DNA from 2 places in the Shimazuella sp. NTD247 genome. Region 1 is predicted to be linked to the other one. Evidence: riboswitches for the same ligand, from Rfam matches in the RefSeq annotation. Region 1 holds a riboswitch; the other holds the start of a gene.
The links. A riboswitch is a leader RNA that binds a small molecule or an ion and turns the genes downstream of it on or off. The one in region 1 is predicted to bind FMN.
Positions count from the first base shown of each region.

Region 2: another riboswitch for FMN. It lies ahead of AC5WOC_RS11475 (ECF transporter S component); the one in region 1 lies ahead of ribD (bifunctional diaminohydroxyphosphoribosylaminopyrimidine deaminase/5-amino-6-(5-phosphoribosylamino)uracil reductase RibD).

Region 1 is NZ_JCAJZU010000002.1:19,957-23,895, reverse strand. Features, by position in the region: gene AC5WOC_RS04380 (COX15/CtaA family protein) at 1-841, shown strand, start outside; FMN riboswitch at 911-1,057, shown strand; gene ribD (bifunctional diaminohydroxyphosphoribosylaminopyrimidine deaminase/5-amino-6-(5-phosphoribosylamino)uracil reductase RibD) at 1,170-2,288, shown strand; gene AC5WOC_RS04370 (riboflavin synthase) at 2,269-2,940, shown strand; gene AC5WOC_RS04365 (bifunctional 3,4-dihydroxy-2-butanone-4-phosphate synthase/GTP cyclohydrolase II) at 2,963-3,939, shown strand, end outside.
Region 2 is NZ_JCAJZU010000004.1:153,132-157,070, forward strand. Features, by position in the region: gene AC5WOC_RS11465 (aKG-HExxH-type peptide beta-hydroxylase) at 1-865, opposite strand, end outside; gene AC5WOC_RS11470 (hypothetical protein) at 930-1,058, opposite strand; gene AC5WOC_RS11475 (ECF transporter S component) at 1,140-1,718, opposite strand; FMN riboswitch at 1,882-2,031, opposite strand; gene AC5WOC_RS11480 (hypothetical protein) at 2,264-2,548, opposite strand; gene AC5WOC_RS11485 (YfhO family protein) at 2,633-3,939, opposite strand, start outside.

The DNA.
Region 1 (3,939 bases):
CATGGGCGCGATCGTAACAATAACAGCATCTGGACAAGGATGTGGAAATAGTTGGCCTGTATGTAAAGGTCAATTGATTCCTGAAAGTGTATCTATTGAAACGGTGATTGAATATAGTCACCGCATTGTTTCAGGTGCTGTTGGGTTTCTTATTTTAATTTTAGCTGTTTGGTGTTGGATTTCTTTTTGGAAAAACAAAAAAATTCGTTGGTTAGCATTTTATAGTTTGTTTTTTGTTATCTTGCAAGGTGCATTAGGTGCATTAACAGTAGTTTTTCAAGGAGATTTTGAAAAAAAAGCGGCATTGGCATTACATTTTGGGTTTTCGTTGGTTTCACTGGCTAGTGTAGTATTACTAAATATAGAATTGCGGCGTATGCTAAATGGAGACACTGTAACACGTTTTCCCATCAGCAAAAAGTTTCGCATTTTTGCTTGGTTTTATGTCCTTTATACGTACGCAGTGGTCTATACTGGTGCATTAGTTCGACATGCAGATGCTACGATGGCATGTGGTTACCATGTTCCATTATGTGGTCCCCAATTGTTTCCGAGTTTTTCAACACCAGCGGGTATACAAATGTTACATCGATTTGCTGCAGCTTCGTTGTGGTTGATTATGCTGGTATTACTTTTTGTTATTTTGGTAAAATATCGTGATAGAGCACAATTGAAAAAAACAGCTTGGTGGGCATTTGGTTTTATCACATTTCAAGCCGTGTCTGGAATAATTGTGGTATTATCAGGTGGACAGCTTTTAGCAGCATTATTACACACAACTATTATTTCTATCTTTTTCACCATTCTTTTGTATATGGCTACGCAAAAGAAATGGAGTTAGTTACTAAACAAAGTTTAGTACTTTTTATTGTGATAAGAGACCAAATGATTTAGAATATAACATATATCAATAGTCCTTCGGGGTCGGGTGAAATTCCCAACCGGCGGTGAGGTGTCCTAGTAGACCCAAGCCCGTGACCCGATAGAAATTTTTTCTATCGGTGGATTTGGTGAGAATCCAAAGCCGACAGTATAGTCTGGATGGGAGAAGGGCAATGAAACCTTTTTTGAAAATAATACAAAAAAGGTTGATTCGTCATGCTGGAATAACCCCGACCAAAACTATTGTTTGGTCGTTTTTTTGTAGTCAAACCATTTTTGTCTACATAATGTCACATTTTTGGAGGTATGGAGTGGAACAAGATGAGAGATGGATGCACCTTGCGATTCAGTTAGCCGAGGTTACAGCTGGTCAAACTTCACCTAATCCAATGGTAGGAGCAGTTGTAGTTAAAAATAACCGTTTACTTGGTACTGGTGCACATTTGCGCGCAGGAACTCCTCATGCGGAAGTGCATGCGCTTCGTATGGCAGGTGAGGAATCGAGAGGCAGTACGATTTATGTAACACTTGAACCTTGTAATCATTTTGGAAGAACCCCCCCGTGTACCGAAAAAATTATTGAATCTGGAGTAAAACGAGTTGTAATTGGCTCAGGTGATCCAGATAAATTAGTTGCTGGTAAAGGTATTGAGCGTTTAAGAGCAGCTGGATTAGAAGTAGTACAGGGTGTTTTAGAAGAAAAATGTTTCCTCTTAAATGAAGCATATTTTTTTCATCGAAAAACAGGAACACCTTTTGTTACTTTAAAAACGGCGACAACACTTGATGGGAAAATCGCAACTGCGAGCGGCGACAGCAGATGGGTGACAGGGGAAAAGGCAAGGGCATATGTTCATCAATTGAGACATGAACAAGATGCCATTCTCGTAGGTGCCAATACTGTTTTAGCAGATGATCCGGAACTAACTACTCGCCTACCGAATGGGGAGGGAAATCACCCTGTTCGTGTTATTTTAGACAGTAAATTACGTACTCCACTAACTGCTAAGATATTAGATACATCCAAAGCACCAACTTGGATTTTTACAACTGAAAGCAAAGATCCTTTTAAAGAAGCTGCGTTTCAAGAAGCAGGTGTTAAAATTTTCTCTACAGGTTCTGATTCTAAAGTAGATATTTCGAAAGTAATGCAGATATTAGGACAAGAAGGTATTTTATCTTTGTTGGTGGAGGGTGGAGGAGAAATTAATGCTTCCATGTTAAGAGGAAATCATGTGCAAAAAGTGATTGCTTTTCTTGCTCCTAAATTATTAGGCGGAAACACAAGCCCTAGTTCCATTGGAGGAGAAAGTCCAGAAAAAATGGCACAAGCTCTATCTCTGCATCGCTTTTCTTGGAAACAATATGGTGAAGATTTATGTATAATTGGTTATTTGGGAGAGTAAGGGGGATACAATTATTTTTACTGGACTTATTGAAGAAGTTGGTCGTGTAGTACAAATGATTCAGAGTGGGGAAGGGCTAGAATTAACCATTTCATGCTCCAAGGTACTAGAGGAGACAAAAATAGGAGACAGTATTGCCGTAAACGGAGTATGTCTCACTGTAACCAAATTGGGAAACGATTATTTTGTCGCTGATGTAATGGCAGAAACTGTGCGAAAAAGTGCGTTTGCAAACTATCGGCCTTCTACATTTGTAAACTTAGAAAGAGCAATGAAGATGGGAGATCGATTTGGCGGGCATATGGTTCAAGGACATGTAGATGGTGTAGCAACCTTGACAGAAAAAACGGAAGTAGGGAATGCGACTTATTTGCAGTTTCAATGTTTACCAGAACTAATGCCTTTATTAGTGGCAACAGGCTCCATTACTATTAATGGAGTAAGTTTAACACTGGCAGAAGTAATGCAAGATACATTTTCTGTATCTCTTATACCGCATACCTTTCAACAATCACAATTTAAAGTTTTGCAAGTCGGAGATTTAGTAAATATTGAATGCGATATTATTGGAAAATATTTAGTTAAGTGGAATCAGAAAGTAAATAAGGTACAAGTGCTTAGCAAAGAAAAATTAGCAGAGTACGGCTTTTAATTCTGGAAGGAGTACAAAAGAGATGTCTCATACTGTAGAAGAAGCAATAGCCGATTTAAAAGAAGGTCGTATGGTAATCGTTGTTGATGCCCATGACAGAGAAAATGAAGGAGATATTATTTGCCTCGCAGATAGAGTAACTCCTGAGATTATCAACTTTATGGTTACACACGGCAGAGGTTTGGTCTGTGTTTCTATTTCGAAAGAACGAGCAGAAGAGCTAGAATTAGCACCAATGGTTGTTCAAAATACAGAACGTCATGGAACTGCGTTTACTGTCTCTGTGGATTTTGATGAAGTGACCACAGGAATTTCAGCTGCAGAAAGAGCTGCTACCATACAAGCGCTTTGTGATCCATCAAAAAAATCATTTCATTTTCGTCGTCCAGGACATATCTTCCCATTGATCGCAAATTCAGAAGGTGTACTAGGACGACCAGGTCATACTGAAGCAGCGCTTGATCTAGCTAGATTAGCAGGTGGAACTCCTGCTGGGGTTATTTGTGAAGTGCTAAATGAAGATGGAACCATGGCGAGATTACCACAGCTAAAAGAGTTCTCCCAAAAGCATCAGTTAAAAATGATTACCATACAAGAGTTGATTCATTATCGCCGTACGGTCGAACCATTAGTAGAGCGAGTTGTTTCCATTAAACTTCCAACTGATTTTGGCGAATTCAAAATGGTAGGATATTCTAATACTGTAGATGAGAAAGAACATGTGGCTATTATAAAAGGTGAGATCAAACCCGATGAACCTGTGCTTGTTCGCATTCATTCAGAGTGTTTGACTGGTGATGTGTTTGGATCTAGAAGATGCGATTGTGGTCCGCAATTGCATGCTGCTTTAGATACGATAGAAGAAGAAGGATCAGGAATTATTCTTTATATGCGTCAAGAAGGACGAGGCATTGGGCTGTTAAATAAGTTGTTAGCATATAAACTGCAGGAAGAAGGCTATGATACAGTAGAAGCAAATCTGCGGCTTGGGTTCGCTGA
Region 2 (3,939 bases), on a different contig from region 1:
ATTCTTTTAACTTTGGAGAGTTGATGTCTGCTAAGATTTTATCCAGTGAATCTTTGACAAACAAAAGATCTTTTTTCTCTTTCTCTGCGCGGGAATGGTGTACTTCGCTATTTTCTGCCTCTGCTAGTCGTTTATAAAACAAATAGACATGTGAAAATGCCCATACTCCATGTAAAACACCATACGCAGGCCGATTGGTTTGTCTCCAAGGGGACCAGTATAAATCATCGGGCATTTTTATAGCCAATGCTTCTAAGTAATAATTGAGGAGGGAATGTGCAGATTCATGGACAATTGATTCAGCATAGGCGAGGGTATTATCTGACCAATCGGTGTAAATAATTCCTTGAATTTGCGTTGAGTAGGCAGTGATGTCATTATCATCTGTTCGATGGTTCATATTAACCACTACACTGCCGGCCTGTTCAACTAGCGGCAGAAAATTTGTTTTCTCAATCATTTTCCAGCTTTCATGCAAATAATCCGTTGATACTGCCTGAAATCCTCTTTCTAGTGATTTTTCGGTCAATAGGATGATATCTTTTTTCTTTTCTTCATAAAATGGAGGTCTTGAACTGCAATGTTTTATATCCAAAAGAAGCCATGATTTATCTGTATAGGTAAAAGATGATCTTTTCCCTTTGATTAAATGATCCCAAAAAGAGAGTGCTTGTTGAATGGTGGTGAAATCTTTTTTCTTCGAGCTATGTAAACAGAGAAAAAACACATATTTTAACAGAGAAAACTCCCAGTTTATAGGAAAATGATTGTCACGCCGTCTAAAAGTATGGCTCAATTTTTCTAAAGAGGCATACATCCCCTCTGTTTTTTGTTGTTTCCATGGAAGGACGATTTCATTGTACATATCTTCACTCCTTATAGAAAAAAGGGAACAATGTCAGCCATAGTTCCCTTAAAAATTTTATAGATTATTTGGATTCTGGTCGAGTTCTACCTACATTATCAATCGTTAATTCGATAAAACTTGGATCGATATTGTCCAATTTCTTTTCTTCTACTTCTTGTTGAAAGGCATCTACATTCAATTCTTTTTCCATCTCAAAACAGCTCCTTTATATTTTGAATAGAAAAATAGCTCACTATTCAAAATATAAACGAAAATATATAAAAATACAATGTTATCTTTTTGATTGTAAGGATATGATTGGAAATAGTTTTTGATAAAGCGGTATAAAAAGTACACCAATGAGAATTCCTTTTAGTAAGTTAAAAGGAGCAACGCCATAAAATACAAGCATATTTTTTGTTTCTCCGGTTATTGTCCAATTAATCAAATAACTGTATAACGGAAAGATAACATAGTAGTTGGCAATTGTAAGCAAGATCGTCATCAAAACCGTTGCGATGGATGTACCGATGATCATGCCTTTGATCCCTGTTATTTTTTTACTGATCCATACAGAAGTTATTACAAATAGACTTCCAGCGAGAAAGTTTGCGATTTGTCCAAGTGGAATCGCACCTGTTTCACTGCCGGATAATAAAAAATGCAGGGTGTTTTTTAATAACTCAATGATTACACCTGACAAAGGCCCAAATAGAAATGCACCGATTAGGGCAGGAACTTCACTGAAATCAATCTTTAGAAAAGATGGAAACAGTGGCAATGGAAAGTTGAGATACTGCATGAGTAGTGCAATTGCTGTTAAAACAGACAATAGGACCAGCTTACGTGTTTGTGAGGAAGATTTACTCACAGAAAACATCTCCTTTTTTAGCTGGTTCCTGGGGCGTAAAAAACCCCCAAAAGCGTTTGCTCTCGGGGGTTGTAGTCATGATAAATAGGCTTTTTTAGTAATAGCCAAAAAAGCACATCGAAACAGAACAAGAGAAAATCTATCTTTTTTCTTGTTGCGTTCCTTTATCCTTCTCCCATCCAGACTATACTGTCGGCTTCGGAATTACACCGAATCCACCGCTCTGGCATTTGCCAGCTCGGGTCACGGACTGAGGTTTGTTTGATTAACCATCACCGCCGGTCGGGATTTTCACCCTGCCCCGAAGGATACCATATGAAGTTTATACTTTTTTATTATATATCGGAATACTTTTTTGTCAATGTCATGAATAATTCAGGGATAGAAGATCATCTTCTACAAAATTTTGATCGATCCTACCGAGTTGACCAATTCCTCCTTTTTGCAAAGAAGGTATAAAATAGATTTGGCATTTTGGGTGCTCTGGCAACATTTATCGTAGCTGCCAGAGCTGGAATATTCCAAATGAAAGTTACATCAGGGATTTAGCTCAAACGCTTGACTGTACAAATGTCCTCTCCGTTTTTACCCTTCAGCGTTTTCTGTTCAGATGGCTCTAGATCAAGTATTGTATCTACAGAACCACCGCGAGGATTGCTATCAAGAACAATATCTACACCCAGTACAGAAATCCTAATCTGGTAGTCACCAACGACGGCAAGCTGAGTACCAGGAACCTTATTTTTGAGGATATTTTCTCTCTTGATTTTCAAATGGCAGTCGATCTCCCACTTTTTGCGGAGTACGGGTTCAAGCGTGAGCTTAGGCATCGTAAAATCCCTTCCATTAGAGGAGAGCTGATTATTCAGCCTAAGCTTATTATAATAGATAGTCTATTTTATTCACACATACATTTACGATGTTACAGGAGTACTCCTCTTTTTTATCAACCATCCACATAAACAACAAACAATAAGCGATAAAAGTCCAATGACAACCCCTACCCATAATCCTGGAGGTATGTATGTACATGCTACATTTTGTGTGTTTTTATCAAGCGGAATACTTATTAGTCCCATAAAACTTCGAATTCCAATGGTTGAATGGTTTGCTTTACAAGTCCAGCCAGGTGCTGTCGGAATGGAAAATACAGCAGAACCTGTACTTCCTTTTGGGAGAGCAGCGCGAATGCTGTGTCCAGCTATTTCTACTTTGGTGGCTCCTGTTTTTTGTAGTTTTGTTACCGCTTGATTTAATTTTTTCGGATCAAGACATCCAATTGGATGTCGATCAAAGTCGCCGACTTTATCTGTTTTAATTATTACATGAACTTCTCCAGATGATGGTGTTTTCCCAAGATTCATCATCGGCGCTAAGTATGCTTTATGTGAGCCTAATATATGCTGTGCCGGTTGTCCTTGTAATTTGGCAGTTCCATATAAGTAAGGAGTATACAAATAGACAGTGGAACTAGGCTGGCATTTGGTTCGCAGGAAATAGGTACCCATTTGATGGTTTTTTTGTTCTGGAATAAGATATCCTGCCTTGGTCACTCCCAAAGGTGTAGTGCCATTTGCCTCTGATGCCTTTGGAGCGGGACGATCATATACTTTGCTCCCTAGCAGTTGTTCTTGATTGAAGAAAACATCATTTTTTTTATTCTTTGGTGTATTTGTATGAACTGTTACAAGCGATGGAACGCTATGTTTTTGGACTTGTACCTGCATTTTGCCATTATCCGATGGGATTGAAATAATTCTCGTTCCAATGGAAAAGATGGCATCTGTTACTTCATTATTTAAGCTGAGGATTCCTCGTCCCCATCGATCCCATCCAAACCCTAGATCTGTAAGCATTTTCGTAGTGGAAGCCATTGTTAGACTGCTATAGTAGACAGCCCCTTGCCCACCAAGAAGCCAAGGATCATTTTTGGTAATAAAATTTGTTCCTGTATCTGTACGATATATAGGAAAATGCTTATTTTTTGCTACGGCCGTCCTCATCTGATCATGCCAAGCACCCCATTCCGGGCTGGAAGTGAATCTTGCATAACGAATTTCATCGATTTTTACAGAAGAAACTATCGATTCTCCTAAAAATACAAGTGTCAACATAATACTTGCGATCCCGCAGAGCCAAAATAATTTTTGTTCTGCTTGTATATATTTCAAACATACAAGTGCAATGATTGTTACGAATGCTGCGATTGCCACAATCGGAA